One region of the Photobacterium nomapromontoriensis genome, then DNA from elsewhere that is predicted to be linked to it. Evidence: predicted binding sites of a transcription regulator. Region 1 holds the regulator's gene; the other holds the start of a gene.
The links. The regulator CRP, encoded in region 1, controls carbon source genes, mostly activating them, when cyclic AMP is high. The targets are predictions, from matches to a motif close to TGTGANNNNNNTCACA.
Positions count from the first base shown of each region.

Region 2: L4D12_RS22340 (NupC/NupG family nucleoside CNT transporter) is a predicted target of CRP. The motif match lies at 1,726-1,741, and genes of this name have one in related genera.

Region 1 is NZ_JAKJSL010000021.1:153,303-169,763, reverse strand. It holds gene L4D12_RS07805 (WD40 repeat domain-containing protein) at 1-856, shown strand, start outside; gene L4D12_RS07800 (SlyX family protein) at 861-1,082, shown strand; gene slyD (peptidylprolyl isomerase) at 1,238-1,804, opposite strand; gene L4D12_RS07790 (YheV family putative zinc ribbon protein) at 1,901-2,119, opposite strand; gene kefB (glutathione-regulated potassium-efflux system protein KefB) at 2,158-3,969, opposite strand; gene kefG (glutathione-regulated potassium-efflux system ancillary protein KefG) at 3,962-4,528, opposite strand; gene L4D12_RS07775 (ABC transporter ATP-binding protein) at 4,748-6,670, shown strand; gene L4D12_RS07770 (hydrolase) at 6,838-7,833, shown strand; gene L4D12_RS07765 (YheU family protein) at 7,918-8,136, shown strand; gene L4D12_RS07760 (phosphoribulokinase) at 8,216-9,085, shown strand; gene L4D12_RS07755 (OsmC family protein) at 9,538-9,942, opposite strand; gene crp (cAMP-activated global transcriptional regulator CRP) at 10,224-10,856, shown strand; gene L4D12_RS07745 (hypothetical protein) at 11,073-11,261, shown strand; gene L4D12_RS07740 (DUF1338 domain-containing protein) at 11,287-12,084, opposite strand; gene astD (succinylglutamate-semialdehyde dehydrogenase) at 12,128-13,585, opposite strand; gene astA (arginine N-succinyltransferase) at 13,597-14,607, opposite strand; gene L4D12_RS07725 (aspartate aminotransferase family protein) at 14,669-15,895, opposite strand; gene L4D12_RS07720 (aminodeoxychorismate/anthranilate synthase component II) at 16,280-16,461, opposite strand, start outside.
Region 2 is NZ_JAKJSL010000056.1:26,315-42,775, forward strand. It holds gene L4D12_RS22340 (NupC/NupG family nucleoside CNT transporter) at 292-1,581, opposite strand; gene L4D12_RS22345 (TatD family hydrolase) at 1,806-2,618, opposite strand; gene glgX (glycogen debranching protein GlgX) at 2,663-4,792, opposite strand; gene prfC (peptide chain release factor 3) at 4,954-6,534, opposite strand; gene rimI (ribosomal protein S18-alanine N-acetyltransferase) at 6,822-7,268, opposite strand; gene L4D12_RS22365 (DNA polymerase III subunit psi) at 7,258-7,659, opposite strand; gene L4D12_RS22370 (GNAT family N-acetyltransferase) at 7,781-8,284, opposite strand; gene ubiT (ubiquinone anaerobic biosynthesis accessory factor UbiT) at 8,274-8,795, opposite strand; gene L4D12_RS22380 (sensor domain-containing protein) at 9,013-11,043, shown strand; gene ubiU (ubiquinone anaerobic biosynthesis protein UbiU) at 11,185-12,192, shown strand; gene L4D12_RS22390 (U32 family peptidase) at 12,202-13,077, shown strand; gene nlpI (lipoprotein NlpI) at 13,157-14,059, opposite strand; gene pnp (polyribonucleotide nucleotidyltransferase) at 14,189-16,318, opposite strand.

The sequences.
Region 1 (16,461 bases):
CCTTAGCCGAGAGGGTCGCTTTGCTCTTTATCACTCAGCCGTACAAGGTATCGTGCTGTGGGATTTACAGCAAAACAAAAAGTTAGCTGATTTTGGTTCTCAAGACCCACATCACAATACAGTACTCTTCAGCCACTTTTCAGACAACAGTCAATATGCGATCACCACAACCGCACAGAACTTTGCCGTCTGGGATCTTGCATGGGGGCAATCCAAAGGGCTGTGGTCTATATCTGATGGGATCATTCGCGATGCTGCGGTATCGAATAATGGCCAGCAGGTGATCCTTGGTCTTTCTAATGGCAAAGCATTGTACGTCGACTTGGGCAGCGGAAGGCGGCTAGAGTTCCTCGCTCACCGAGAAAAAGTCAATTCCGTCGCCCTATCCGCCAATGGTCACTATGCCCTTTCCGGCGGCAATGATCATATCGCCTACCTGTGGGATACCCGCAATGGCCAGATCCTCTATCAATTTAAGCACACCAAGCGGATCAGTCGAGTCGCACTACAACGCGATGGTTTGTTGGCAATGACAGCCGATGGTGGGAACGATATTTACATCTGGAATTTAAACACAGGTGAGAAGCAAGCCCAATTAACAGTCAGGCTTCGCCAACAAAATTTGTCCAGTGCGCGTTTTTCGAATGATGGACGGCAGCTTGCGACGGGGACACCCGCTCGACGTATAGAGCTATGGGATACCGCAACCGGGGATAACCTTGGTCGTTGGGAAGCAGCGCCACAACAAGAGACTCGACCCCCTGCTGCGGTGGTGTATGATGTCGCCATTACTCCTGACGGTCAGGTGATCTCAGGAACATCAGCAGGTATCGCCCAACAGTGGACGACGGAATAACGCAATGACAGAATTCGAACAACTACAAGCCCGCATTGACGAGCTAGAGATGAAACAGGCATTTCAAGAACAAACGATCGACGATCTCAATCAAGCCCTAACAGCCCAACAGTTCATGATTGACAAAATTCATACGCAGATGAAATTTATGGTGGGCAAAGTCAAAGGCATGGAACCAAGCAATATGGCCAGCGAGTCCGAAGAGACACCGCCGCCGCATTATTGATCAGAGGTTCGAGGTTCGAGGTTCGAGGTTCGAGGTTCGAGGTTCGAGGTTCGAGGTTCGAGGTTCGAGGTTCGAGGTTCGGTATGATAACGCCTAAAAAAATAAAAAAGGAAGCCGAGGCTTCCTTTTTTTATTCATGTCACACGCAGATGACATTAGTGTGAGCAGCCACAGCCGCCTTTTTCTTCGCCGCCACAGCAGCCATCTTCATCACCGTGGTCGTGATCGCCACAACCGCCGCCGCCACAGCAGCCGCCTTCCTGATGTAGGTGACCATGCTCGATTTCTTCTTCTGTCGCTTCACGTAGAGCAACGACTTCCGCAGAGAATGTCAACGTTTGGCCAGCTAGCATATGGTTAGCATCAACCACAACAAAATCGCCGTCTACTTCTGTCACTTCTACAGGGATTGGACCCTGATCAGTATCAGCAAGGAAGCGCATACCCACAGTGATCTCGTCTACACCCTGGAAAACGTTAGCAGGAACACGCTGAACCATTTCGTCTTCGTACTCGCCATATGCGTCTGCAGGAGCAACGGTCACTTCAAACTTGTCGCCAGCTTCACGGCCTTCAAGCGCAGTTTCTAGACCTACAATCAGGTTATTATGACCATGTAGGTAATCAAGTGGTACATCAGTTGTAGCCTGATCAACCACAACACCATCTTCGGTCTTCACTTGGTAAGCTAAGCTTACTACGATGTCTTTAGCGACTTTCATGTTTACTCCAATATTGAACTGGGTATCAAAGGTATTCGTCCGCATGATACCGGATAATGGTACCTTGATGCCAATATTCTCTTTCGGGACTTCATCTCACCCCTTGTCGTCTGGCTTAAAGATCCCAATAACGTGTTGTTTGGTTTGCAAAGAAAGTTGTTGGCTTTGTTCAACCGACTGCGGAACACGCACATCGCGATAGCCACATTCAACACACTCAACCTGCTCCACGTCATGTTTCTGCCGCCAGCGTAACCGATCCTGACAATGGCAAGACGGACACGTTGCACCAGCAATAAAACGTTTTTTTACCATCCAATTTGCTCCTTGCTCTTGCATCACGCCAGCGGTGATCAACGCTCATCCCAGCCATTATGACGATCCCGCTCGCCACGCATTTCACGATCGAAGATATCTTCTAGCTCCTTACGCGCTTCTCGAGAACGCGTGGCCAAATGCACATCCTCTGAATGTTGTGGTAATAAATCTCGTAATGCGGTGGTATCTAACTTACGAAAATGCGCCTCAGCACGCCTCGCCTGATAAGGATGCATACCTAATGAGATAAGGGCTTGTCGTCCTAAATCAAGGGCACCGGCGAACGTTTCTCGTGAGAAATTCTCAACCCCGTGACTCAGTAACTGATGCGCTTCCACCCGGCTTCTTGCTCGGGCCAGCACGTTTAACTGAGGAAAATACTGCTGGCACAAGATCACCACTTCCATTACCTCATCAGGATCATCGGTGCAGATAATGATAGCCTCTGCCTTGTCTGCCCCTGCGGCTCGGAGTAAATCCAGTTGGGTGGCGTCGCCGTAATACACTTTGTAGCCAAACTTACGCAAAAATTGAATTTGACTCGGGTCGCGTTCCAATACCGTGACCCGAATTTTATTCGCAAACAGCAGTCGTCCCACTATCTGACCAAAACGACCAAAGCCGGTAATAATCACTCGCGGTTGCCGATCGACCACATCACTTTCTAGAGTCTGTTCGGTTTCGGCTTTAAAACTACGAGCGAACCATTTTTCCTGCAACAGCAACAACAATGGCGTTGTCATCATCGATAGGCTCACCACCACCAATAAGAAGGCGGACAGATCGCGTCCCAATAACCCTTCCCCCAAGGCGGCAGTAAATAGAACAAAGGCAAATTCTCCGCCCTGACTCAAAATGGCGGCCATCTGACTGCGTGATTTTGCCCGGATCCCAAACGCTCTCGCCAAGCCATAAAGCAACAGTCCCTTGATACTGATCAGCGCAACCACAGCCAAAATAATTTGCAGCGGGTACGCCAGCAATAACCCAAGATTAACTGCCATCCCAACCGAGATAAAAAACAAGCCAAGCAATAACCCTTTAAACGGCTCGATAGCAATTTCCAATTCATGGCGATATTCGCTTTCAGCCAATAACACTCCCGCCAAAAAAGTACCGAGTGCCATGGATAACCCTAACGATTGCATACCAAGCGCAATCCCGATCACCAGCAACAGCGCCGCCACGTTAAATAGTTCACGCACTCCACTCAGCACCACCCAGCGGAACAATGGCCGCAGTAAAAAATGCCCGCCCACTAGTAAAGCGGCAATCCCCCCCAGCATCCAACTTAAATCAATCCAACTGCCACCTCCGCCCCCAGCGAGCACTGGTAGGATCGCCAGCATCGGGATCACGGCAATATCCTGAAACAGCAATACCGCAAAACCAGCCTGACCGGTCTCACTGCCATCTAACCCCTGCTCTTCAATCACTCGTAGAGCAATCGCAGTAGACGACAACGCCAATCCCATCCCAACCACTAAGGCATCTCGCCAACTGATCATCGGAAACCATGACTGACACGCCAGCACTATCGCAGCGATCACCAAACTGGTAACGACGACTTGCCCTCCGCCTAATCCGAGAATCGGCCCTCGCATCTGCCACAATTTTTTAGGATTCAGCTCCAGTCCAATCAGAAAGAGTAATAACACTACCCCAAATTCCGAAAAATGGAGGATCGCATCAACATCGGAGATCAGCCGCAATCCCCATGGACCAATGGTGATACCTGCAAGCAAATACCCCAATACCGAACCTAACCCTAGCCGCTGAGCAATAGGCACCGCCACTACGGCAGCCGCCAAAAACACCACGCTGACCGACAAGACATCACTAACCATCTGCCGCCTCCTCAATACCCGCTAATGGCTTAGCCAACCACTGCCGATACTGCCGGGCATGTGCTAATCGCTCAGCCAGCGGCACTCGCCGGGCCCAGTGTAGTATGAGCGGCGGCAACCATGTCATGCGACACAGCGCGGCACAAAGCTCAAAAGGGCGTAAGATTTCCTCTATCGAACAGCGGTTATAACCGTCCGGGGTATACGCTTCCGCAGCGCCGCCAGTGGTGATCACCGAACGCCAATACTTCCCCCGCGTCTGATTGCCCTCACCATGAGCAAAACCTTTACTTAAGACCACATCCATCCACTCCTTGAGCAAGGCCGGACAAGAATACATATACAGGGGATGCTGAAAAACAATTACATCATGCCCATCGACTAACGCTCGCTCAGCCGCGGCATCAATAAAGAAATCAGGATAGGTGGCATAGAGATCATGCACCGTGACATGCTTGAGGCCCTCAATCGCCTCAAGTATGTCACGGTTAGCCACCGAGAGATGGGGATCCGGGTGGGCATAAATCACCAGCACCCGTGGCGCTCCATTAACGGTCATAGCAATCCTTGGTACAAGCTGAAAATACGCCATCAGCGTAACGTTACAAGTTATATACATATAATACATAATTGCAGCAAAATAGGTTCAATTAATCCCCCCGTCGTGACAAGGGCAACAGACCACTCCTGCATTAGCAGTCCCTGCCGCTTTGGGGTAGACTCCGCACATATTCTGGCATTTTGTATTTTGCGGAGCGGGGCCTCCCCGGCACAGTTAATGATCACATTTTCGGATATCCAACTTTTACGCGGCGGAAAAGTCCTGCTCGATCAGGCTACAGCCACCATCCACCCAGGCGATAAAGTGGGCCTTGTGGGTAAAAATGGGTGTGGTAAGTCCACCTTATTTGCCCTGCTTAAGAATGAACTGAGTGTTGATGCGGGCAGTCACCAATTTCCGGCCAACTGGGAATTGGCCTGGGTTGCTCAAGAGACACCTGCGCTTGAGCGCGAAGCCATGGAATATGTCATTGACGGTGACCGCGAATACCGCCAACTGGAAGCCGAGCTGGCGGCCGCCGAACAAGCCGATAATGGCACCAAAGTGGCAGAGCTGCACGGCAAGCTGGAAGCCATTGGCGGCTACAGTATCCGCGCCCGTACCGCAGAGCTACTTGATGGTCTGGGGTTTTCACAGGAGCAGATGCAATGGAATCTGACTCAGTTTTCCGGTGGCTGGCGAATGCGTCTGAACCTCGCCCAGGCACTGCTGTGCCGTTCAGATCTACTACTGCTCGATGAGCCGACGAACCACCTCGATCTGGATGCTGTGATGTGGTTGGAAAAATGGCTTCAGAACTACCGCGGTACCCTGGTATTGATCTCCCATGACCGTGATTTCCTCGATCCTGTTGTCAACCGTATTGTCCATATCGAAAACCAGACAATGAACAGCTACACCGGCAACTACTCATCCTTCGAGAACCAACGTGCCGAGAAACTGGTGCTGCAGCAGGCTATGTACCAAAAGCAACAAAAGCAAATGACGCACATGCAGTCATATATCGATCGATTCCGTTACAAGGCGAGCAAAGCCCGTCAGGCTCAGAGCCGAATCAAAGCACTGGAACGCATGGAGCAAGTACTGCCCGCACAATTTGATAATCCATTCAGCTTTGAGTTCCGCGAGCCTTCCGCACTACCGAACCCAATATTGATGATGGATCATGTTGCCGCAGGTTATGATGACAATATTATTCTCGAAAAAATCCGTCTGAATCTAGTGCCGGGTAGCCGGATCGGTCTACTGGGGCGTAACGGTGCGGGTAAATCAACCCTAATCAAAATGCTGGCCAACGAATTACCAGCCAAAGCAGGGGAACTCAGCTACTCGCAAGGGGTGAAAATTGGTTACTTTGCCCAGCACCAGCTCGAAACACTGTACCTAGATGACACGCCAGTGCAGCACATGACCCGTATCGCCCCGACCTCTACCGAACAGCAGTTACGTGATTACCTTGGCAGCTTCGGCTTCCTTGGTGACAAAGCACTGGAAAAAGTCGGTCCGTTCTCGGGTGGCGAAAAAGCCCGTCTGGTATTGGCGCTGATCGTCTGGCAACGTCCGAACCTCTTACTACTCGATGAACCAACCAACCACCTCGATCTGGATATGCGTCAGGCACTGACTTTCGCCTTGCAATCTTATGAAGGAGCGATGGTGATCGTCAGCCACGACCGTTACCTATTACGTGCCACCACCGATGATCTGTATCTGGTCCATGACCACAAGGTTGAACCGTTTGATGGTGATCTGAATGACTACCACAAATGGCTGACTGAACAGCAGCGTAACGAACGACGTGAATTACAGGCCTGCAAACCAGAGACCACTAAAGAGAACAGCGCCGCCTCACGCAAAGAGCAGAAACGCCTCGACGCTGAGTTCCGTAAACTGACTGCACCGCTACGCAAGCAGATTGAGAAACTCGATAAGCAAATGGAAGAGCTAGGTGCAACATTAGCCGATGCCGAAACCCAATTATCAGATGTCACCATCTATGAAGCAGACAATAAAGCACGGCTTAATGAGCAATTGAAGCGTCAGGCGGCTGCAAAAAATGAACTCGAAGAGGTCGAAATGGACTGGATGGATCTGCATGAGCAGATCGAGGCCATGGAAGCGGAATTTACCCAGAACTAACTGCTAACAAGAAACGCCTATTCACCCCACACTGCCTTAGCCACTGCGGGTAATGTGGGGTGACATCTACAGGCAAATCCGGCGTTCCCCCCAAAAGCTCATAGACGCAATAGAAAACCAACCACTATTATTGGTAGGTTAAAACACGTTGCGCATAAGGACCCACAATGCCCCCGTTTGAACCAGCCCGTGGGCTAGGTAATGCTCACCTGCAAACACTGTTGCCCCGATTGCTTCGCCGTAAGCCTCTATTCACGCCGATTACTCAACGGGTCAACACACCGGACGACGACTTTCTCGACATTGCCTGGACAGCTTCACCGACTGCATATCAAGCCACTCAACCAGTGATGATCCTGTTTCATGGCTTGGAAGGGAGTTTTCATAGCCCATATGCCAACGGTTTATTGTATGCCGCGAAGCAAAAAGGCTGGCTTGGCGTCATGATGCATTTTCGAGGCTGCAGCGGGGAAATGAACCGCCAGGCCCGCAGTTATCACTCTGGGGAAACCAGTGACGCACGTTTTTTCATTCAATGGGTTCGTCGACAATTTCCTGACTCTCCGTTGTTCGCCGTCGGCGTTTCTCTCGGGGGGAATATGTTAGTCAATTACTTAGCCGAATACGGCGAAGACAGTGAACTCTGTGCCGCCCAAGTGATTTCGCCCCCGCTTGATCTCAATGCCTGTTCAGAGCGAATCGAACAAGGATTTTCAAGGGTCTATAAGCAATATTTACTCCGTTCGATGAAGAGAAATATCAGCAAAAAAATTCGCTTTCTACCCAACGCCCTGCCGCTGGATCAATCCGCTATTGAGTCCATTAGCACCTTACGCCAGTTTGACGATCTGATCACCGCACCTTTGCATGGCTATCAAGATGCCCATGATTATTATCAACGCTGTAGTGGTTTACGGCGATTACATCAGGTCACAATACCACTACGGGTGATTCATGCTAAAGATGATCCCTTCATGACTCATGACGTGATCCCCTCACAACCTTTACCTGATCATATCGAATATCATCTCAGCCCTAACGGTGGCCATGTCGGTTTTCTAACCGGATCATGGCATAAACCTACCTTCTGGCTTGAAATGACAGTGCCGGCTTGGTTTGCTCCTTTTACAATAACCAGAAGTAAATGGCGCTTATCTCGCTAGCAACTACTTGCCATTAACGTCATCAACCACTGATAATAATGTTATCAGTGGTTAATCCCTCCCCTAGAGCGGTAAACATTTAGTATGATCATTCCTTGGCAAGACATCGCACCAGAAACTCTCGATAACCTGATCGAGCATTTTGTCCTACGAGAAGGTACCGACTACGGTGAACATGAAAAAACCTTAGAACAAAAAGTCCAGCATGTTCGGCAACAGCTCACTCAGGGAGAAGCTGTAGTCATCTATTCCGAATTACATGAATCGGTAGATATTAAGCTTCGGCAAGATCTCAATTTCTAATCATTGATAAGACTTACACTTGATTTAACCGCAACATTTTGTTAATAACTCATCGTTAATCTTAACGACAGGGTTTGTCATGTCTGCAAAACATCCAATTATTGCAGTAACAGGATCTTCGGGGGCTGGCACATCCACTACCTCCGAAGCTTTTCGCAAGATGTTCAATATGATGGGCATCAATGCAGCTTGGCTGGAAGGTGACAGCTTCCACCGCTTTACTCGACCCGAGATGGATGTTGAAATCCGCAAAGCGAAGGAACAAGGCCGGCATATTAGTTATTTTGGCAATCAGGCCAATGACTTCCCCTTGCTGGAAACCTTCTTCCGCCAATATGGCATTGATGGCAGCGGTCAATTCCGCCGTTATCTTCACACCTTCGATGAAGCTGTGCCTTATAACCAGATGCCGGGGACTTTTACCCCCAGCCAGCAGCTGCCGGAAAATACCGACGTTTTATTTTATGAGGGTCTTCATGGTGGCGTGGTCGACGGTGAAACCAATGTGGCGCAGCATGTTGATTTACTGATCGGCATGGTGCCGATCGTGAACCTTGAGTGGATTCAGAAGATTGTCCGTGATACCCGCGATCGTGGACATTCCCGCGAAGCGGTAATGGAATCCATTGTCCGTTCGATGGACGACTACTTAAATTATATTACACCGCAGTTTTCCCGCACTCATATCAACTTCCAGCGCGTACCGACGGTTGATACCTCTAACCCGCTCAGTGCCAAAGCCATCCCCAGCTTAGACGAAAGTTTTGTGGTGATCCGCTTTCGCGGTATCAAAAATGTCGACTTCCCCTACCTACTCGCCATGATCCAAGGCGCATTTATGTCACGTCACAACACGCTAGTAGTCCCCGGGGGGAAAATGAGCTTTGCGATGGAGCTGATCATGCGCCCGTTGATCCAACAGCTGATCGATACCGGGAAGATCGGATAAGCAAAAAGTAAAGCAGGGGCGAGGAAAAGAAGAGTAGGAACTAGGTAAAGCAGTTAAAAGCGGAAAATCAGGGACTAGGGACAAGGAAGAGCGGAAAAGCAAAAGATATGTGGTCCTGTGGTCCTGTGGTCCTGTGGTCCTGTGGTCCTGTGGTCCTGTGGTCCTGTGGTCCTGTGGTCCTGTGGTCCTGTAAGCAGGAGCGAGGGACGAAAGAGTGTAAAGGAAAAAGAACGAATTCTGAGACTCTACCCCAGCTTTTATTCCGCTCTTACCCATAGGGCCTTAGGATCGCTTTTGCTCTTCCGCTTTTAAACCGCTCTTCCTCGGAACTCGTCCCTCGAAACCCGTACCTAAATCTTGATCTACCCATAGGACCATAGGTTCGCTTTTCCCCATAGCTCCGCTCTCGCCCTTCCGCTCTTCCTCCAAACTCGTCCCTCGCCCCTGATCTATTACGCCTCAACCACCTCATACGAATGCGTCATCTCAACCCCTTCACCCAGCATCAAGCACACCGAACAGTACTTTTGCAATGAATCAGACACCGTCTTTGCCACGACTGATGCATCCAAATCAACGCCTGTCACCACAAAATGCAAATTCGCTGAGGTAAAAATACGGGGCGCCTGCTCGCGGCGAACCGAACTGATCTGTGCCTCACAAGCGGTAATTTTCTGCCCGGCAGATTTCAGACCATCCACCACATCCACCGAGCTGCAGCCGCCCGCCGCCATTAATACCAATTCCATCGGACTCGGCGCTTTTTGGCCGCCATTTCCATCCATAACGACACTGTGTCCCGAATTTGACTGCCCAAGGAAGGTCATGCCTTCGACCCATTTCACGCGTGATTGCATTGCTTTCTCCTTACAACTTTTGAGGTAATTTCGTACTATCTAACAACTGTGTGATCATGTGCACACTTATGAGTAAAAAATGGCCATTTCAGATAGATCAATATCAAGAAAAACGTCCCGAAAAAAGATAAACTCTGATGTAATTATTCACGTGAGCTTGCAGCCCAGCGGTTGACTGAATATCCTAAACGGCGAACTACATTATTGTTAGGCCCAGCCTCAAACTTATCTTATAGGGACGTCGTTGTTGGGCAACAAACGCAGCAGAGGAAGTTAGTAATATGGTTCCAGGTAAACCTCAAACAGATCCAACTCTTGAGTGGTTTCTTTCCCATTGCCACATTCATAAATACCCGTCAAAGAGTACGTTAATTCATGCGGGTGAAAAAGCGGAAACGCTTTACTACATTGTTAAAGGTTCTGTTGCTGTCCTGATCAAGGATGAAGAAGGCAAGGAGATGATCCTGTCTTACCTCAACCAAGGTGACTTCATCGGTGAGCTAGGTCTTTTCGAAGAAGACCAAGAGCGTACTGCTTGGGTTCGAGCGAAAACACCTTGCGAAGTGGCTGAAATTTCATTTAAGAAATTCCGTCAGCTAATTCAGGTTAATCCAGATATCTTGATGCGTCTTTCTGCTCAGATGGCCAACCGCCTTCAGGTGACTAGCCAGAAAGTTGGAGATCTTGCATTCCTCGATGTGACTGGCCGTATCGCCCAGACATTATTGAATTTGGCTAAACAGCCTGATGCAATGACGCACCCAGATGGTATGCAGATCAAAATCACACGACAAGAGATCGGCCAGATCGTGGGTTGTTCTCGTGAAACTGTGGGTCGCATCCTGAAAATGCTGGAAGAGCAGAATCTCATTTCTGCCCACGGTAAAACAATCGTCGTGTACGGTACGCGCTAAGCTAACCATCACCACGAAAAACAAAAAGCCGCAATTGAAGTGACCCCCTTTAAATTGGACATTTCAAATATGCGGCTTTTTGCTTATGTGACAAAAGTATACTTTCACCTTCAAATTCTCGACTTCCTCACTGTTTTTCCGCTTGTATTCTCAATGCCCAATGCTACATTGTGCATATGGACTATACACTGACATTGACAACAGGAAATCACCGATATGGATATCGAGCGCTTCTCCCCTCATCGTGCCCCTTTCGGCTCTGTGATCATCGCGCCACTCCCCTCAACGGTCGAAATGACAGGATTTAGCGGCAGCCGCCATTACCTTGAACAACAAGAAACGGTCAGGCACGGCACACTCGGGCAAAACCTTGATATACCACTACTGGACGGCCTTAACGGCTAGGCAGTTTTCACACAACTTCGGCTCGCTATTTATTGGTACTTTCAAAAATTTTATCGGCAGAAGCCTCAACAAACCCACGATAAAGCTCACCGTCAACTGTTGTTGGGTAACGTTTGGCAAATTCATAAAAGCCCCCAGGGACCACGTAAACGCCATCACTAAACCCGACCTTGACATGATCGGCCATTGTTGACGATTGCTCCAGCATTACTGTGGGGCTACCTTTTACAGCGCCACCAGACTCATTGATAGTAAAACCATTGTGGAGCAGCAGATGGTTCACCTCGGCCACTTCTGTAAACTGCTCTAAATGATTAATACTAACAGTAAAATGATTGGCACCAAATCCATGTGCAGCAAGCCAGCCTGCATACTCGCTTTCAGCATACAACAGCTCATAGGTTGCGTAATCCAGACTCCATAATCGCCCACCATAAAGAAAGGTCGGATCACGCATGGCCGACTCCGGCACCTGCTCAATCAAGTCTCGTACCGTCTGCTGAAACAGCGAGCTAAACTGGCCGACCAACAGTTCACTGATAAACACTTTTGGGGCTAATGGATCAGGATGCTCAAAGTGCTCGGCATACAACTTCTTGTCTTCAAAGTGGTATTCTCCACAAGGCTTATAGCCTATCGCAATGAACGGGGCTGCCAGCCGATCCAAACCAACCGCTGGCAGATTAAATGTCCGCAAGGCAATGTGATCGTTATACAGTGGTTCCTCTTCTGTCAGCAGGTCATGGATCTGAGCTGCTGATGGACACAGGCGCTGGACATAATCCTGCCACAAACCTTCAAATAATTGCGCTACCCTTTCCATCTGTTTATCCCCGCTATTCAAATGCAGATTACTCACAACCGGACTAGAGATCGATCCCCGGTGCTAGTTGAGTCGGTAGTTCAGGTTGCTCCCCCTCCATTGAGGCCATAGGATACGCACAGTAGTCCGCGGCATAGAATGCACTCGGTCGTAGGTTGCCGGATGCGCCAGGGCCCCCAAATGGAGCATCACCACTCGCCCCCGTTAACGGACGGTTACGATTCACAATCCCAGCCCGGATCTGCTCAATAAAGTATTGCCACTCACTGTCATCGGTCGACACCAAGCCAGCCGATAACCCATAACGCGTCTGATTCGCCAACTCAACGGCCTGCGTCAAATCGTCATACCTCACCACTTGCAGTAATGGGCCAAAATATTCCTCATCCGGTAAGTCGGCAATCGGGCTAACGTCGATGATCCCGGGGGTAACAAGCGCGCCATGGCCACGCGTTGCTGCCAATAAGGCATTTCCGCCTAACATAATCAAATGCGCTTGCGCGGCAATGATGCGATCTGCTGCTTCAGCTGAGATTTGTGGCCCCATAAAGGGGGCGGGCTCATCAAATGGGCCGCCAACCCGAATGTTCCGTGTCAGTGCCAATAACCGCTCCAGTACGCGATCTCCTGCCTCGCCAGAAGGCAGATATAAACGGCGAGCACAGGTACAGCGCTGCCCTGCACTGATAAAGGCTGACTGAATAATAGTGTAGACAGTCGCATCGAGTTCGCCATAATGACGCGAGATCACCATCGGGTTATTCCCGCCCATTTCGAGGGCGAGCATCTTGCCCGGCTGTCCTGCAAACTGATAGTGCAACAAATGGCCGGTGTTAGCACTGCCGGTAAACAGTAAGCCATCAATACCTGCCGACCCCGCAAGGGCCTCTCCTGTCGTCCTCCCTCCCTGCACCAGATTGATCACCCCGTCAGGCAAGCCAACGCATTGCCACAGCTTCATGGTCTCTTCTGCCACTTTGGGCGTCAAATCAGACGGCTTAAATACCACGGTATTCCCGGCGAGCAGCGCAGGAACAATATGGCCATTGGGTAAATGCCCCGGGAAGTTATACGGTCCAAACACGGCCATCACTCCCAATGGTCGATGACGCAGCACGGCTTGTGTGCCCGCAACCTCTTTCTGCCTTTCCCCCGTACGCTCATGATAAGCCCGCAATGACAGCGCGATTTTACCTACCATTGCCATCGCTTCGGTGCGGGTTTCCCATAATGGCTTTCCCGTCTCTTCAGCTATCACTCTGGCTAACGATTCAGAATTATCCTTCACCAATTTGGCAAAACGCTCAATGATGGCCTGACGCTCACTGAACGGGCTCTGACGCCAGCTAATTAATGCCTGACGAGCACTGAGCACCGCCTGTTCAACCTGCTCGGTGGTGGCCGCCTGAGCCTGCCACACAACATTGCCGGTAAACGGGTCTAGCGACTGCATCGTTTCCCCTTTACCCGCTAACCATTGTCCTGCAATCCACTGCGTCATTATTCCTCTCCTTATTGACTGATCAACCGTACCTCGTCGCCATGCTGAACCTGAAGGAGCGCGGCCATTGAGGCTGAAATCACCGCCTTCTGCTTGATAATATCTACCTTACCGACAACCGCTCGAAAATGACAAAATGAGGTATTACTAATTATACAATGCGTGCCGAGAAGTGGTTCACCGATGACGACCTTGCACAGTTGAGAGTGACGTACTGATTCAATATTGCGAACATCGCATTCAACCGTTGGTCCGGCATCGAAAATATCGACATATCCCCGGCAACTGAATCCTTCATGTTCCAGCAAGCGCAGCGCAGGGCGGGTATTGTCGTGTACCTCTCCTATCACAGCCTGCGCCTCCGGGCTGAGTAAGTTGACATAAATTGGCAATTTGGGCATCAGATCAGCAATAAAGCCTTTTTTGCCAATCCCAGCCAAGTAATCTGCCAGAGTGAAATCAATCGAAAAGAAATGCGCCTTCAGCCAATCCCAAAACGGCGAGTTACCTGCCTCATCAGACACCCCTCGCATCTCCGCAATCACGGTTTTCGCAAAACGTTCAGGATGTTGGGCCATCATCAGAAAGCGGCACTTGGACAACAGCCGGCCATTGAGCCCCTGCCGCCATTCTGGTCTAAGGAATAGGGTACAAAGCTCACTGGCTCCGGTGTAATCGTTGCCAAAAGTCAGCACTTTTACCACATTATGGACATTGAGGCGGCAGGAGGAATGCACCACCGTGCTCAAATGGTAAGTATAAAAAGGCGCATCAAGGCCAATAGCGGCTTCAATCGCCGTTGTTCCGGCGATCTCACCGGTCGAACTGTCTTCCGCGACCATCAAATACCCTTCGAGACCAGGCTCGGTCACTGTCTTGGCAAAGCTCTCCTCGGAATGCAGGATCCTGCGGGCAAGGATCTCTTCGTTAACCGGAAGTGATGTAAAACCGAAGCCTGACTCTTGAGCACACTGCATCAGCGCCGGTAGATCAGCGGTGGTAATTGGGCGTATAACCAGCATCGCTCTCCCTCCATAGGCCATCGCCGCGAGCGCAGCCCGCGACACTGGCTGTATAAGCTAATTAATGATGGGCTTCTTCATACAACTTGGCGATAGCCCGTTCCAGACGAGCCATACCGTCATCGACATCAGCCTTACTGATCACCAACGAAGGCGTAAAGCGCACCACATCAGGGCCAGCCACTAGCACTAGCAGCCCCTCATCGCCTGCTGCAAGCAGGATATCACGCGCTCGTCCCTGCCATTTGTCATTAAGCGCTGCACCGAGTAATAGCCCTTTACCCCGGATTTCGGTAAACACCGAATACTTGGCATTGATCGCTTCCAGTGCCTCTCGAAACCACGTTTCCCGTAATGTGACTCCAGCTAACACCTCGGGTTTTGTCACTTCGCTGATCACCGCTTCTGCCACGGCACACGCGAGTGGATTGCCGCCATAAGTCGAGCCATGGGTGCCCACTTTGAAATGCGCGGCCAGTGCCGTCGTTGTCAACATCGCGCCAATGGGAAAACCGCCACCCAACGATTTTGCCGTACTCAAGATATCGGGGATCACTCCCAGCCCTTGATAAGCATAAAAATCGCCGGTACGGCCATTACCGGTCTGTACTTCATCAAAGATCAGCAACACATTGTGCTGATTACACAGCTCGCGCACACCGTGAATAAACTCTGCCGTTGGCGATACAATGCCACCTTCCCCCTGAAGTGGCTCAATCATGACCGCACAGGTACGTGCCGAGATGTGACTCGCCAGCGCATCCAGATCATTGTAAGGCAGGTGGGTAATATCGCCCGGCCGAGGGCCAAAGCCATCTGAGTAAGCAGGCTGACCTCCCACTGTCACCGTGAAAAAGGTCCGGCCATGGAATCCTTGCTGGAAGGCGATAATTTCAGATTTTTCTGCGCCAAAGGTATCGGCGGCATAACGGCGGGCAAGCTTCAAGGCGGCTTCATTGGCTTCTGCACCGGAGTTAGCAAAAAAAACTTTTTCTGCAAAACAATTGTCAGTAAGCAACCTTGCCAGTCGCAGCGCAGGCTCATTGGTCATCACATTACTCACATGCCAAAGCTTTTCAGCCTGCTCCTTGATGGCATTCACCATCAACGGATGACAGTGACCAAGGCAGCTCACCGCAATCCCACCAGCAAAATCAACATATTCACGACCGTCCTGATCCCATAACCGCGATCCATCCCCTCTGACCGGAATGATCGGCATGGGGGCGTAGCAAGGTACCATAACTTCATCAAATAGCAGACGATCAACCTTGAGTTCCTTTGCCATTCTCGTATCCCTCTCTCTATTTCTGCCTAAACACAGTATTTACATATTATTAACCAATGCCAATAGCTGATTATCATTTTATTGATCTCAACTGATTAGCCAATCTCCCACCGGGAACATAGTTATGCATTTATAATGGGATTTTATTAATACCGTAACATGGAAGAGTCTCTTTCCTATCAGGAATGAAATAGCTGATATAGTGCTGGTCGCGCGTATTCATCTGTCAGGCTTTAACTTGCAATCACGAGAGGAGAAAACCTATGGCGGAGATCTAAAATGACAGGGTAATAACACCCAAAAGACATCAGGAAAAAAAACAGAAAGGAAGGAACAAGAGACAAAAATGGCAGCGTTATCCCCTGCCATCATGAGAGTGGATTATTAAACACGACGGCGGAGGAAGTTCGCCAATAACCGGTGTCCCTGCTCAGTCAGAATACTTTCCGGATGAAACTGCACCCCTTCAATCGGCAGTGTTTTGTGGGCGATCCCCATAATTTCATCACGCTGCCCATCACGCTCCGTCCATGCCGTGATCGCAAAACAGTCAGGCAAACTCTCTT
Region 2 (16,461 bases), on a different contig from region 1:
AGAAAGTGTAGTCTGCCCGGCAACGAAAGTAATGTAGCAAAGGGAATCAACAGAAACCGGAGCGCAATCGATTTTATGGCATGCGACTGGGCGGATAAAGGCCATGTTTACTGTATGTGTTGAATGGGTCGAGGGTCGAGGGTCGAGGGTCGAGGGTCGAGGGTCGAGGGTCGAGGGTCGAGGGTCGAGGAATGAAAAGCCCAAAGCGAAAAAGAATCAAGCCAAATCGTGCAAAAACAAAAACGCCGCAGCGGGTAGCTGCGGCGTTTATTATTCTGAATGGCTCAGCGATTACATTGACAGGGTCACGAACAGACCGGCAATGGTTGCTGACATCAGGTTAGATAACGTACCAGCTGCAACGGCTTTCATACCGAAGCGAGCGATATCGTGGCGACGGCTTGGCGCCAGACCACCTAGACCACCCAGTAGGATAGCGACTGATGACAGGTTAGCGAAACCACACAATGCGAACGAGATGATTGCTTTAGTCTTATCAGACATTTCAGCGCCAGTTTGGGCCACAAGCATGCCGCCGTCAGCAACATCTTTCAGATAAGGGGCAAAGTTCAGGTAAGCAACGAATTCGTTTACAACCAGTTTCTGACCGATGAAAGAACCAGCCGTTAGTGATTCTGACCATGGCACACCAATCAGGAATGCAAGCGGTGAGAATACATAACCCAAGATCAGCTCGAGTGTTAGCTCAGGCATACCGAACCAGCCACCGACCATACCAAAGATGCCATTAATCAGCGCGATCAGACCGATGAAAGCAAGTAGCATAGCGCCAACGTTCAGTGCAAGCTGCATACCTGAAGAGGCACCCGCTGCGGCTGCGTCAATCACGTTTGCTGGCTTGTCGTCGCCTTCAGTGGTCTCATCTGCCAACTGCTCAATCGGGGTTTCTGTTTCTGGCTTGATGATCTTAGCAAATAGCAGACCACCCGGTGCCGCCATGAAAGAAGCGGCAATCAAGTACTCTAGTGGTACACCCATAGAGGCATAACCCGCCAGTACACCACCGGCAACAGAGGCTAGACCGCCACACATTACCGCAAACAGCTCAGACTGCGTCATTTTTGGTACGAACGGGCGAATCACCAATGGTGCTTCCGTTTGACCAACGAAAATATTAGCTGTTGCAGACATAGATTCTGCATGAGACGTGCCCAGAACTTTACGTAAACCGCCACCAAGAATATTGATAACAACCTGCATAATGCCAAGGTAGTAAAGTACGCTGATCAGTGCAGAGAAGAACACGATAACCGGCAGTACGCGTAAGGCAAAGACGAAACCGCCGCCACCAAACAGTTCAAACATTTTATCTGAAGTCAGGCCACCGAACAGGAAGTTGATACCGTTATTACCATAGTTGATAACTTCAGCAACACCTTGAGACATGCCATACAGCACGTCACGACCGACTGGTACATACAGAACAAATGCACCAATAAAGAATTGGATGGCAAATGCACCACCAACAGTACGAAGATTAATAGCTTTACGGTTATCAGATAGAAGCACTGCAATCAGTAGCAGCACGACCATCCCAACCAGGCTCATAAACACGCTCATAGTTTATGGCATCCCTTTAGTTAAGTTTGGCGTCTCGACAATTCGGCTCATTAAGAGTCCGGCGCATTATACTCATGCTGCGCCGGATAAAATAATGCCGGGCTCACAGTTTGCAAGGAAAGAAAGTGAAAGCTAAACCACAAACGTGAGTGCGGTCACAAAACAAAATTAAAGGCCACGCAACCGTTTAGCGCAAACGTTTATTTTGTGATGCTGATTCACGATTAGATACCGAAAAGTTCAGCGGTCGTTAAGGTTGTTACCCGCGCAATTTCTCGTTCGCTTTCCACTCTTATCGATGCAAGTTCATGCAAAATATTCACTAGCCTATCAGGTCGGTTAGGTTGTCCTTGATATCCAGCAACAGGCATATCGGGGGCATCCGTTTCCAGTAATAATGCCGTCAATGGCAGTGCTGCTATTGTATTGCGAGTTTTATTGGCGCGGCGATAGGTAATCGTTCCTCCTACGCCAATTTTGATACCTAGATCAAGAAGCTGTTTGGCCTGAGGCTGGCTGCCACAAAAAGCATGGAGTACCCCACCAGCAATCGGTTGATTTTGTCTCAAAATCTGGACTAGCTCCGGAAACGCTTTACGGCAATGCAAGATCACTGGCAAACCATGTTTATTTGCCAGTATTAACTGTGCCTTCAATAATGCGACCTGTTGCGCTTTATCCGCGGCCGCAATGGCAAAGTCTAGCCCACATTCCCCCACCGCAACGCAGCGAGAACGTTTTTTCATTCTTAATTGTGATTCACTCTCCAGCGCCTCGGCCAGCGCCTCCACCGCCGCGTCATCATGTTCGGCGCTGAAAAAAGGGTGCAAGCCTAGGCCATAATGAATCCCATCAAACTGCGCCGCGAGTGCTTGCAAGGCTGGCCAGTTACGCTGACCCACTGCCGGAATGACTAACTGCCCGATCCCGGCCTGATGGGCTTGATGCAAATAATGCTCTGGATCGAGGCAAAACGGTTCGAAATCAAAATGGCAGTGGCTGTCTATCAACATACTCTTCAACCTGGCTTTCAACATAATTGGATCCTGACATATTGTTCTCATCCTTGTTTTTACTCGATTTATTTAAGCGATTTCGCCACCATAACAATCATACTGCGCCCCATGACCAAAAGCGTATCCTCAGCATATTTAGGTGCGTCATCAGTAGGATAAATATCACTCGGGCTCGGGTTTGCGGTATTAATCAGAAGATGCCAGTCGCTGTACTGTCTGTCCGGGATAGTAAACTCCAGCGGATCCCAGTAGGCATTACAGACCACATACAATTCATCCTGTGTCAGCGGATGGTATACCGTCAATGCCAATGAATGGGAATGATCTGACCAGTCAGGCTGATTGGGATTCACGCCGTGCCAACGGATATTCACATCCTCAAGCACGGAATTAAGTGACATATGCATATTCCAGTCAATGGTCGGCTCTGCACTGCGGATCTGGCTCAGCAGGGTAACAAAACGCAGTAGATCACTGTGGCTTTCTACCCGAGACCAATCCAGCCAGCTGGTTTCATTGTCTTGGCAGTAAGCATTGTTATTGCCCCGCTGCGTACGACGAATTTCATCTCCCATGCTTATCATCGGTGTCCCGAGCGACAAAAACAGGGTAGCCAGCATATTCTTGCACTGACGATGACGTAATGTTTCAATATCCCCATTCTCCATCGGTCCTTCGACCCCATAATTACACGAGAGATTGTGGTTATCCCCATCACGGTTATCTTCACCGTTGGCCAAATTATGTTTATCGTGATAACTCACCAAATCATTCAGGGTAAAACCATCATGAGCGCAGATAAAGTTCACTGACCGGTGGGGGGTGTGATGATGATGACAATAAATATCCGGCGAACCAAGGAGCCGAGAAGCAAACCGGCTGACACAACCATTATCACCACGCCAGAAAGCTCTCACATCATCGCGGAACTTCCCGTTCCATTCATTCCAGCGATCGCCAATAAATGAACCAACCTGATACAGCCCAGCGGCATCCCACGCTTCGGCGATAATTTTGGTGTCGCACAAAATCGGATCCGAATCGATAGACCAAAGCAGTGGCGGCTCTTGCATGGGATGCCCGCCACTGTCCCTTGCTAATACCGAGGCCAAATCAAACCGGAAACCATCAACATGCATTTCTGTCACCCAGTAATGCAATGCATCAATGATCATCCGTCGCAGCACACTGTGATTGGCATTACAGGTATTACCGCAGCCACTGAAGTTTCCATAATGGCCCGTTTCTTTATCCAGTAAGTAATAGGTGCCGTTTTGCAGCCCCTTAAAGCAAAACGTCGGGCCGTTTTCATCACCTTCAGCGGTATGGTTGAACACCACATCCAAAATCACCTCAATACCCGCTCGATGCAGCTCTCGTACCATGGTTTTAAATTCATCAATCGCAGCCAGTGGATCATTATCGACACAATAATCAGCATGGACAGCAAAAAAGTTAATCGGGCTATATCCCCAGTAATTTTGCTTATCGCTAGGCGCATCATCAACATCAAATTGCTGGACCGGCATCAGCTCAACTGCGGTGATCCCCATTGCTATCAGGTACGGTATTTTGTCGATAACAGCAGCAAACGTCCCCCGCTTTTCTGGCGCAATACCCGATGAAGGGTGACGGGTAAATCCCCCCACATGCATTTCATAAATAATCGTGTTGGTCAAAGAGTGCCGTGGTGCCTGCACGTCTTGCCAGTCAAACCCCCGGTGATCCACCACCACACTCTTCATGCATGCATCCATGTTAGGACCGGAATCGATGGCTCGTTGACGACTATACTGTGGACTGAGACTTATCGCCTGGCTATAGGGATCAAGCAACACCTTACTCTCATCAAATCGCCGCCCTTTTTCTGGCAACCAAGGGCCATCCACTTGATAGCCGTAATGCTGACCATGAGCTATATTGCCAACAAAAATAAACCAATAATGCCCCCGCTTATGCAATATAGGATTAAGTTCAAATGAGTGTCGCGGTACTGTCGCGGTGTTATCGGCAAACAAATGTAATGTCACCCGAGTAGCATCTTTGGAATAGAGGCTGAAATTCACGCCACCGTCACGTATCGACGTACCGAGCGGGAACGCCACACCCGGTAAGGTGTAAACATCCATTTCAGCTGCCAAAACCTGATTCACCGATGCGGCAATATGCCGAATCTCTCCACATTGCTCATTCATGATCGACCCCTGTTGACTCTGTTGATTGATGCCCAATTGCAACAATCTGCATAAGAGAATAATAGACGGGATGACGCAATGTGTTCGTCGAGAGATCGCATTAATAAAAAAAGCCGTCACAATTGTGACGGCTTCCAGATAACGGCTGAGCGTAAATGTGATTAGTGTTCGCGGGTTGCGCGGAACTCAATGTCAGGGAAACGCTCTCTCGCCAGATTCAGGTTCACCATAGTTGGCGCGATGTAACTGAGGTTATCACCACCATCCAGAGCAAGGTTGGCCTGATTCTTACGTTGGAACTCGTCCAGCTTCTTCGCGTCGCCACACTCAACCCAGCGGGCTGTCGCGACATTGACGCCTTCATAGATCGCTTCAACGTTGTATTCCGCTTTCAGACGGGCAACCACCACGTCGAACTGCAGCACACCGACCGCACCAACGATCAGATCGTTGTTCTGCAGTGGGCGGAACACCTGCACCGCACCCTCTTCTGATAGCTGAACCAAGCCTTTTAACAGTTGCTTCTGCTTCAGTGGATCACGCAGGCGGATACGACGGAACAATTCCGGTGCAAAGTTAGGAATACCCGCAAACTTGAGGCTTTCACCCTGGGTAAAAGTATCACCGATCTGGATTGTACCGTGGTTATGCAAACCAATAATATCGCCAGCATAAGCGGTTTCCGCACGAGAACGGTCACCGGCCATAAAGGTAACGGCATCAGAAATGCTAACGGTTTTACCGGTGCGGACATGGTTCATCTTCATGCCCTGGGTATACGTGCCTGACACAATACGCATGAAGGCAATACGGTCACGGTGTTTCGGATCCATATTGGCCTGGATCTTAAACACGAAGCCTGAGAACTTATCTTCCGTGGCAACCACTTCACGCTCATTCGCCTGGCGAGGTAGCGGCGCTGGTGCCCACGCAGTCAGACCATCTAGCATGTGGTCAACACCAAAGTTACCCAATGCGGTACCGAAGAATACAGGTGTTAGCTCACCCGCAAGGAAAAGCTCACGATCAAATTCGTTCGAGGCACCCAGTACCAGCTCCAACTCATCACGTAGCTGTGCCGCCAGGTATTCACCCACTGCAGCGTCAAGTTCTGGGTTGTCCAGCCCTTTAACGATACGGGTTTCCTGAATTGTGTGGCCCTGACCCGTTGAGTACAAGATAGTTTCATCACGGTGAATGTGATAAACGCCCTTGAATTCTTTTCCGCTACCAATCGGCCATGATATCGGGGCGCACGCCATGTTCAGCTCGTTCTCGACTTCGTCAAGCAGCTCCATTGGGTCGCGGATATCACGGTCCAGTTTGTTCATAAAGGTTACTATCGGCGTATCACGCAGACGGGTAACTTCCATCAACTTACGGGTACGATCTTCGACACCTTTTGCCGCATCGATCACCATCAGACAGGAGTCAACAGCCGTCAATGTACGGTAGGTATCTTCCGAGAAGTCTTCGTGTCCTGGGGTATCTAGCAGGTTAACCAGACAGTCGTTATACGGGAACTGCATCACCGATGTCGTCACCGAGATACCACGTTCTTTTTCCATCTCCATCCAGTCAGATTTCGCATGCTGGTTAGAGCCGCGGCCTTTAACCGTACCGGCTTTCTGAATCGCGTTTCCGAATAACAGTACTTTTTCAGTAATGGTGGTTTTACCCGCATCGGGGTGAGAAATGATCGCAAACGTACGGCGCTTGTTCACTTCAGGTAAAAAAGACATAAGTGTTGATAATCCTGTGAGAGATTTCAATAATCGAATGGCAACCCATGCAACGTCTGGCGATGGGCTGGCACGCTCCTAATACAAAGATCGAAACCGATCTTATTCTCTGCGCTGGCAGAACGAGATTGCTAACAATAATTGTTAATTACATGTCACCCTCTATACTTGCACAGCATGAATAATGAATGATTGGAGCTTTGAAGATGGCGGAATTATACGCAAACTCATCGCAAAGCGACAGCGGTAACACCGCGCTGTTTTCGGTTCGCCATACCGCGTAGCACTTACATCACAAGATAAGTCATGATCAACGCGTCTTCGCGGCCATTTGGGGCAGGGTAATACCCTTCCCGGCGGTTAATTTCATTAAAGCCCAGTGATTCATAAAGCTGATAAGCCCGGGTGTTACTTTCCCGCACTTCCAGCCAGATATCTTCCGCCTGACGGGCTTCAAGCAGCGCCATAAAGCCTTCCATCAAGCGCTTGCCGTGACCTTGTCCCTGACAAGCCGGATCAACGGCAATATTCAGCAGGGTGGCCTCGCCAGCCACCAGCTGGCCAAAACAATAGCCAACTAGCTGACCATCCACTTCCAGAGCACAATTAACCGCAATGTTATTCGGTTCCTTACGGATCATGGATTCAGCCCACGGGTAGGCATGGGCGGCCTGTTCGATACGCCACACATCATCAAGATGATGCGACGCCAGTGAAACAATGTTATGTGTCATAAGAACAAATCTGTTGCCAAAGGGCTTTCTTGCTGCCCGGGTTGGTATGCATATGCGGTAATGAAATCGAGGTCAGCAACTGGCAGCCTGACGGATGCACCGCCTCACACCCCGCCACCCAACACCATGTCAGATGGTGTTCACGTACCTGTTCGACCGCTGCAGCGGGCAGACTCAGGGCTTGATCCGGTGTGAGCTTCATACTGCTGAGGATACGACCAAACAGCCAGCGGTCATGTTCGTTAAGCTCATCGTCGCACACAAATAACAATTTACAGGACGCAGGCAGATCAATCGCGGGTAACTCTCGCCCCGGATAAAAATCCGGTTTACGTACCTGCCAGTAAATCAACCCCATTTCCTGCATGAGCTGTAAATCACGCTGTTTCATCCACTCACCTCGATGATCACTCTGGCTGGGGATACTACCAGATCTCGCCCCGAACGCAGCCCCATCATGGTAAAAAAATACCACCCGCAGGTGGTATCGTCGCTGATATAACCAGATATGGCTACACGTCCGCAAATTCTGGGCAATAAGCAATGGTACCACGGCGGCCTGACAGGGTGTCAGGCAGAACCTCAAGCACCATAAAGGCGTCTTCCGGTACGGGCCATGGGCAGTTGATGCCATGATCAGATGCACGGCTAAAGCCAACTTTCGGGTAATAGTCACTGTGACCCAATACCACAACCACTGGGTAGCCGAACTCTGCCAGCATCAATTTGGCTTCTTCCATCAGTGCCAGGCCTATTCCCTGACGCTGATACTCCGCTTTAACAGCCAATGGGGCGAGCCCCTGCCAATTTTCATCCTGACCATCAAGCATCACAGGGCTGAACAACACATGGCCGATCACCTCACCCTCATCACTGCAGGCAACGAGTGACAACGTGCGATTGCCATTCTCTCGTAACCGCATGACCAAATTGGCCTCAGCGTCTGTGTCAAAAACCGACTTAAGCAGGTTATCAATCGGCAGGATATCTGCCGGAGCCTCTGTTCTAATGAGCATTCGTGACCTCTTTTTGCCCAGTGGGATCCTGCATCCCTTTATGGATGAAGTCTGCCGACTGCTGCAAGAAAAATTTAACTGGTGCCGGTAGCGAATCCAAATCAATACTGTCCATCAGGTTCTTCACTTCCAACCCCAGCTCGGTGTCACCTTCAATACGCAGGCGACGCTGGAAAAACAGTGTATCAGGATCTTCCTTGCGTGCAGCAATCAAAACCAAATCATTGCATTCACCACTGAAGCTCACGTCTTCCTGTTCGACGTGCTCTGATACGACTAATTGCTCGTTCTGATAGCTGATGTACCAGTGCAGATCCAGATCGCGAACTTCCACTTTCAGCCAGCGGTCTTCGAGAAACTCAAAATCACCGTCTTCAAGGGCTTCTTTAAAGACCATCGCGAGCCCTTCCAGCATCACTTTCTTCTGCACAGAAAAAGGCGTTAGCTTGGCGGGGATCCGTAAGAAAGCCGGACCGTGTAGAACCAGCTGTTGTCTAATTTGAGCAATCACTATTTTTCATTTCCTGTATAAGCCGCATATTACGCTTGATTGTATGGCAAGAAAGGTCAGTCATTTTATGCCTTGAGTCAAAAAATACGGTATTGTCGTGGTAAAGTTTGGGATTGATGTTTAGGTGCAGGTTATAGTAGAAAAAAACCACCTGTCGCCTTATTGTTTCGATGACAAAGTTTCGATGACAGCCAGATTAGGACACACTTTTCAGATCATGCCGACAGAGCAACTCAATTATTGGTTCTCCCTGCTAACGGACCACAGCCCGTTCCTTTTTGCCATTTTAGATCCTGACCATAACTATCTAGCGGTTAATAACCGCTATAGCGAAGTCAGTGGTTTAGATCGCAATGAACTGGTTGGCCTTAATGATACCGACACCTTAGGCCCGACATTCTATCGTTCAATGCTTCCCTATTATAACCGTGCATTTAAAGGGGAAACCATTGAGAGCGAAGTGGTACTGAATGATAACCGTCACGATACCAGTATGCACTTCAGCCTTGCCCCCATTCATGCCGAAGACGGTACGGTCAGCCAAATTGTTCTGCACTGTGCCGATACTTCTGAGCGCCAGATCCTGATCAACTCTATTCAGGAACTGGAAAAGCAATTGCATACCTTAAACACCTTAATCACTGACGGGAGTTGTGTGGTTGAAGGTAACACCATTATTTCAGCCAATGCCAATGCGGCCACCCTGCTCGGTTTTAGTACCTCGCAAGACATGCAAGGCAAAGATATCGGCACACTATTGGTTGATGCGAACAATCGCCCCATTCAGAAAGCACAACTTCAATCGCTTGGCAAAGGGGAAAGCCGTAACTGTTACACCAGCAATCAGTGCCCGATACATCGACCGTTACGGATTGCCGCCTCACAAATTCGCTTTTTAGGATCCCCGGCCCGGTTGGTGCTGCTTCAGAACAACAGCCAGCAAATCAATACCCAGGATAAGCTGGAACATTTAACCCAGATGGATCCCCTTACTGGCCTGCTCAACCGCCATGGTTTCAGCCGAAAACTTGAGCAATTAATCGGCCAGAACACTCCGTTGTTTATGCTCTACCTCGACATTGATAACTTCAAAAATATCAATGACTCACTGGGTCACCACATTGGCGATCAAGTACTGCAAGAAATAGCAAAACGGCTGCGTGGATTGCTGCCAGAGAATAGCGTTATCGGCCATCTCAGCGGCGATGAGTTTGCTATTCTATTACCCAACCCTGAGCATGATCAGATCGGTCATTTAGTCTCTCAGCAAGTGATCTCGCTGATCAACCAGCCATTTAATCTCCATCACTTCAGTAAGCATTTGGCCTGCTCCATTGGTCGAGTCAGCTATCCCGGTGATGGCAACGATGCCCGGATTTTGCTACAAAATGCGGATACCGCGATGTATGAAGCGAAAAACCGCGGACGCAATCGTGTCGTCGTCTTTAGCGAAGAGATGAATAAAGAAGCACGCATGCAGTTGTGGCTCGAAATAGAACTGCAAAAAGCGCTGCAAAACAACGGGCTGGAAGTCTGGTACCAACCTAAGGTCAATGCCCGCGATTTTGCCATTGATGGCGCCGAAGCCTTGGTGCGCTGGAAGCATCCCGTTGAGGGGTATATCAGCCCGGGGCAATTCATTCCGGTTGCTGAACGATCGGGCTTGATTGAACAGCTGGGTCAGGTGGTGATGCGTGAAGTCTTCACTACAGTCAGGGAGTGGAAGGCGAAGAAGCTACTGACCGGAAAGGTGGCCATTAACCTCTCACCACAACAGTTTGGCAATCCCAATTTAATCAAATTTGTCGACCAACTGCGCAAAAGCACTGGGGTTAACCCGCTTGATATTACCTTTGAGCTCACTGAAAGTGCGGTCATGAGTGATGGCGAACATACCATCCAAATGCTCAATGCCATCAAAAAGATGGGCTTTTCCCTGTCGATTGATGACTTTGGGACCGGTTATTCGTCACTCTCATACTTGGCCCGCTTCCCTCTCGACGAGCTCAAGATCGATCGCGCCTTTATCCAGGATATCGAAAGTGTACCCAAGCAGCTGACCTTGATTGAAAACATCATTAATCTGGGTAAATCACTCAATATGAGCGTCGTCGCAGAAGGCGTAGAAACCCGTCAGCAAGCGACTTTGCTGTCAAACCTTAATTGCAATTCTATTCAGGGATTCCATTTCTACAAACCACTGCCAAAACAAGAACTAGAAGCTATTCTAGTGAAGGACAGCAGGTAGTCATGGCGAAGTGGTACGTTATAAAAATGCAAAATAAGTTGTCCTAAATCAACAAAACCTGCCTGACATCAAAACATCGGGGGGACTCGCCCCCTACTATTTGTCTCACTACTTTTTTTCCACCAGGTAGATAAAAACAACATGGAGCTACTTTGCCCCGCTGGTAACTTACCAGCGCTTAAGACTGCCATAGATAACGGCGCAGATGCGGTATACATCGGATTTAAAGACGATACCAACGCACGTCACTTCGCAGGCTTAAATTTTACAGGACGTAAACTAGAAAAAGCCGTGCAATATGTGCGCGACCACGACCGTAAATTGCATGTTGCCCTGAATACCTTTGCCCATCCCGACGGCTTTGAACGCTGGCGCCGCGCGGTCGATACCGCAGCAGCAATGGGGGTGGATGCATTGATCGTTGCCGATATCGCGGTACTGGAATATGCCGCCACCAAGTACCCGGATCTTGAGCTGCATCTGTCTGTTCAGGCTTCGGCCACCAATACCGCCGCCATTGATTTCTACACACAGAACTTCAATGTAAAGCGGGTCGTACTCCCCCGCGTACTCTCCATCCATCAGGTCAAGCAACTTGCTCGTAATACCAATGTGGAATTGGAAGTGTTCGCTTTTGGTAGCCTATGTATCATGTCTGAAGGACGTTGCTATCTGTCGTCATACATGACAGGAGAATCTCCCAATACCGTCGGTGCCTGCTCACCCGCCAAATATGTGCGTTGGCAGGAGACCCCGCAGGGGCTGGAGTCTCGACTCAATGAAATACTGATCGACCGCTATCAGGCTGGTGAAAATGCTGGCTACCCGACCCTGTGCAAAGGCCGGTTCGATATCAATATCGATGGGGCAAATCGCCGCTATCATGCTCTGGAAGAGCCAACTAGCCTCAATACACTGGAAATATTACCTGAGCTGTTTAAAGCCAATATCGCCTCAGTGAAAATCGAAGGCCGCCAACGCAGTCCTGCGTATGTGGAACAAGTCACTAAAACTTGGCGAGCCGCCATCGATCGCTATAAAGCCAACCCAGAAGGCTACAGCGTTGAACCTGCCTGGAATGCCTGTCTTGGCAATGTTTCAGAAGGCAAACAAACGACTCTCGGTGCTTATCACCGTAAATGGCAATAAGGAGCTGACATGAAATATTCTTTAGGCCCCCTGCTGTATTTCTGGCCCAAAATAGATGTTGAAGCCTTCTACCAGCAAGCCAAACAAGCCAATACCGATATCATCTATCTGGGTGAGACGGTATGTTCCAAACGCCGTGAGCTCAAGCCTGCACACTGGCTGGATATCGCTAAAGATATCTCGGCCACAGGCAAGCAAGTGGTCCTCTCTACCATGGCACTGCTTGAAGCACCGAGCGAAGTCAATGTGATGAAGAAATACATTGATAACGGTGATTTCATTGTCGAGGCCAATGATGTCTCGGCGATCCAGCTGGCCCATGAGCACAAGGTACAATTTGTCGTCGGCCCAGCCGTGAACTGCTATAACGCCCAGACACTGAATTTATTTCTAAAAAAAGGCATGATCCGCTGGTGTATGCCAGTAGAGCTGTCACGCCAATGGCTTCAAAACGTAATCACCGAATGTGAGCAAATGGGGATCCGTGACCAGTTCGAAACGGAAGTCTTCAGCTATGGCTACCTGCCACTGGCCTACTCAGCCCGTTGCTTTACCGCACGGGCCGAAGACAAAGCCAAAGACGACTGTGAAACCTGCTGTATCAAATACCCTAACGGGATCACCGTCAACAGTCAGGAAGACCAAAAAGTGTTTACGCTTAACGGGATCCAGACCCAATCTGGCTACTGTTATAACCTGATCAATGATCAGCTTGGCATGGCCGGTTTGGTCGATGTGGTTCGCCTCAGTCCATTAGGTCTCGATACGTTATCACTGGTCGATGATTTCAGGGCCAATCAAAGCGGCGTTCAGCCAATCAAACTGAATAACGGGCACCACTGCAATGGTTACTGGCATAACATTGCCGGACTCAATATCGAGTAACGATGCCTACGGCAAATAGCAAAAAGCCGCGAACAATCGCGGCTTTTTTCTCAACACTATGCGTAAGGAAACAAATCGTCTATTCCGCGATTTCCTCTTCCGCCACCACTTGTTCTTCGCTCGCTTCCGTCATTAATCGGCTCAGCTCTAACAGCGCAAAACGGTGCTCAACGAACTCATAGACATTACCTGCCAGCGTCAGCTTATACAGCATCAGGGCCGACGAATAATCATGGTTGTGATGATACATCTTACCCATATAAAAATACGCTTCAGTCAAACGCTCAGCAAGCACGGCATTATTTTCGCTTTCTGTTGCGATCTGATTGAGGAAGTCAGACTCACTGATATCGCCCAAATACAACCGAACAACCTGCCAGCCCCAAGCTTGCTTATCACTCGCATCATAACGCACTCGCAACTTCTCTTGCGCCGTAACGGGATCCAGCTCTAGCTCATCGAGATAAAGCCAAATCACCCGATAGGGATCGTTAACGTCTTGCTGATAATGGGCATTAAGATCATCGAACGCTAACTGATAACGACCGCCATAATAGAGTGCAATACCACGATTTCGCTGGGCAAAGGGATGACGAACATTTAACTCAAGGGTGGAATCAAAGGCCTCATAAGCGGCATCGAAATGCGCCGCTTGGGTAAAATAAACCCCAAGGATATTAAACACATCCGGTTGGTCTGGTCGCAGCGAGAGTGACTGATTAAAATCAAGCCGCGCCAAATCCCGTAATCCTAAACTGTCGTGCAACAAGCCTCGCTCATAATAGATCTGCGCTAATGTGTCTTTCGCTAAATCATCTCGCTGAAGTAGCTGATCGATACGCGCCAGCTGGATTTGCTGCTGAATGGTTGGTTGGAAAGGCACCGCCATTGGCGGGTGAGTCCACGGTGATTGAGGTGATGAGCAACCTGCCAATAGCATGGACAATGCTAAGCATGCAAGTTTAATCCTATTTGCAATCAATGCTGTTCTCCCTGGTGAGACACGTCTATCTCTAGCATATACCATTGCAGCGAGTGCGCCGCGACGATAATAAGTAATAAAAAAGGGGCTCTCAAGAGCCCCTTTATATCATGCTTTTAGAAAAAAGACTTATGCTTCTGGCTTCTCTTCGCTCGCAGCTGCTGGATTTTGATCCGCAACGGCTTCTTTCATGCTTAGACGGATACGGCCCTGACGGTCGATTTCAAGTACTTTAACTTGTACTTCCTGACCCATTTCAAGGTGATCTGCCACTTTCTCAATACGCTCCTGAGAGATTTGAGAAATGTGTACCAGACCTTCTTTCGCACCGATAACAGAAACGAATGCGCCGAAATCAACAATACGCATAACCTTACCGGTGTAGATGCGGCCAACTTCAACGTCAGCAGTGATTTCTTCGATACGGCGGATAGCTTCTTGCGCAGCAGTACCTTCAGTTGCAGCAATCTTCACTGTACCGTCGTCTTCGATTTCGATTGTTGTACCGGTTTCTTCAGTCAGCGCACGAATAACCGCGCCACCTTTACCGATCACGTCTTTGATTTTCTCTGGGTTGATCTTCATCGTATGGATACGAGGAGCAAACTGAGAAATCTCTTCACGTGGCGCATTGATCGCTTGATCCATCACGCTAAGAATGTGCGTACGTGCACCTTTCGCTTGGTTAAGCGCAATTTGCATGATTTCTTTAGTGATACCTTCGATCTTGATATCCATCTGCAGTGCAGTGATACCGTCGGTAGTACCCGCTACTTTAAAGTCCATGTCACCTAGGTGATCTTCATCACCAAGGATGTCAGAAAGAACAACAAAGTCGTCGCCTTCTTTCACAAGACCCATTGCGATACCCGCAACAGACGCTTTGATTGGCACACCAGCATCCATAAGCGCTAGAGACGTACCACATACAGACGCCATTGAAGATGAACCGTTAGATTCAGTGATTTCCGATACGACACGTACAGTGTATGGGAATTCTTCAACAGAAGGCATTACTGCAGCAATACCACGCTTAGCCAGTTTACCGTGACCAATTTCACGACGCTTAGGTGAACCAACGAAACCCGTCTCACCTACACAGTATGGAGGGAAGTTGTAGTGTAGAAGGAAGTGATCTTTCTTCTCACCCATTAGGCTGTCGATGATTTGTGCATCACGCTGAGTACCCAACGTTGCAGTCACAAGTGCCTGAGTTTCACCACGAGTGAACAAAGAAGAACCGTGAGTACGTGGAAGTACACCAGTACGTACGTCTAGCGCACGAACCATGTCTTTTTCACGACCATCGATACGTGGGTTACCAGCAATGATGCTGCGACGTACAACCGTCTTCTCTAGATCGTGGAAGATCGTGTGAACTTCTTTCGCGTTTACTTCAAGATCTTCAGCAAGTAGCACTTCGTTTACTTCATCAGCAATCTCATGGATGCGATCGTAACGAGCCATCTTCTCAGTGATTTGATAAGCTTCTACAAGCTTAGCTTCTGCTATTGCAGCGATCTTATTCTTAAGAATTGTGTTCTCTTCAGGAGCAACCCAATCCCATGCAGGCGTCGCAACTTCAGCCGCAAATTCGTTGATGGCATTGATTACAGCTTGCTGTTGGTCGTGACCAAATACAACCGCTTGTAACATTTGCTCTTCAGATAGACGGTCAGCTTCTGACTCAACCATCAATACAGCGCCTTCAGTACCCGCAACAACAAGATCTAGACGACTTTGCTCTAGCTCAGTGTTGCTTGGGTTTAGTACGAATTGGTCGTTGATGTAACCAACACGTGCTGCACCGATTGGGCCATTGAACGGAATACCAGAGATAGCAAGTGCTGCAGAGGTACCGATCATTGTCACGATATCTGGGTTCACGTCTGGGTTGATAGAAACCACAGTCGCAATAACTTGTACTTCGTTTTTGAAATCGTCTGGGAATAACGGACGAATCGGACGGTCAATCAGACGAGCTGTCAGTGTTTCGCCTTCTGATGGACGGCCTTCACGCTTGAAGAAACCACCAGGGATTTTACCTGCCGCGTAAGTACGCTCTTGGTAGTTAACAGTTAGAGGGAAGAAGTCTTGACCTTCTACCGCTGTTTTCTTACCAACAACAGAGACGAATACAGACGTATCATCCATGCTTACCATAACAGCAGCAGTAGCTTGACGTGCCATTACACCAGTTTCGATAGTAACCGTGTGGTTACCGTACTGGAAAGTCTTTACGATAGGATTCACGTGAATTTCCTTAAATTATTCCGCTTTCTATTTGCGTCGTTAAGTATATCTGACACAAAGAAAAGCGTCATGTGATGAAAGCCAATTTACAGCAATTTCACGCATCGCGACTAATGAAAATTCTCAAGATAAGAAGAACTGTCATTAGC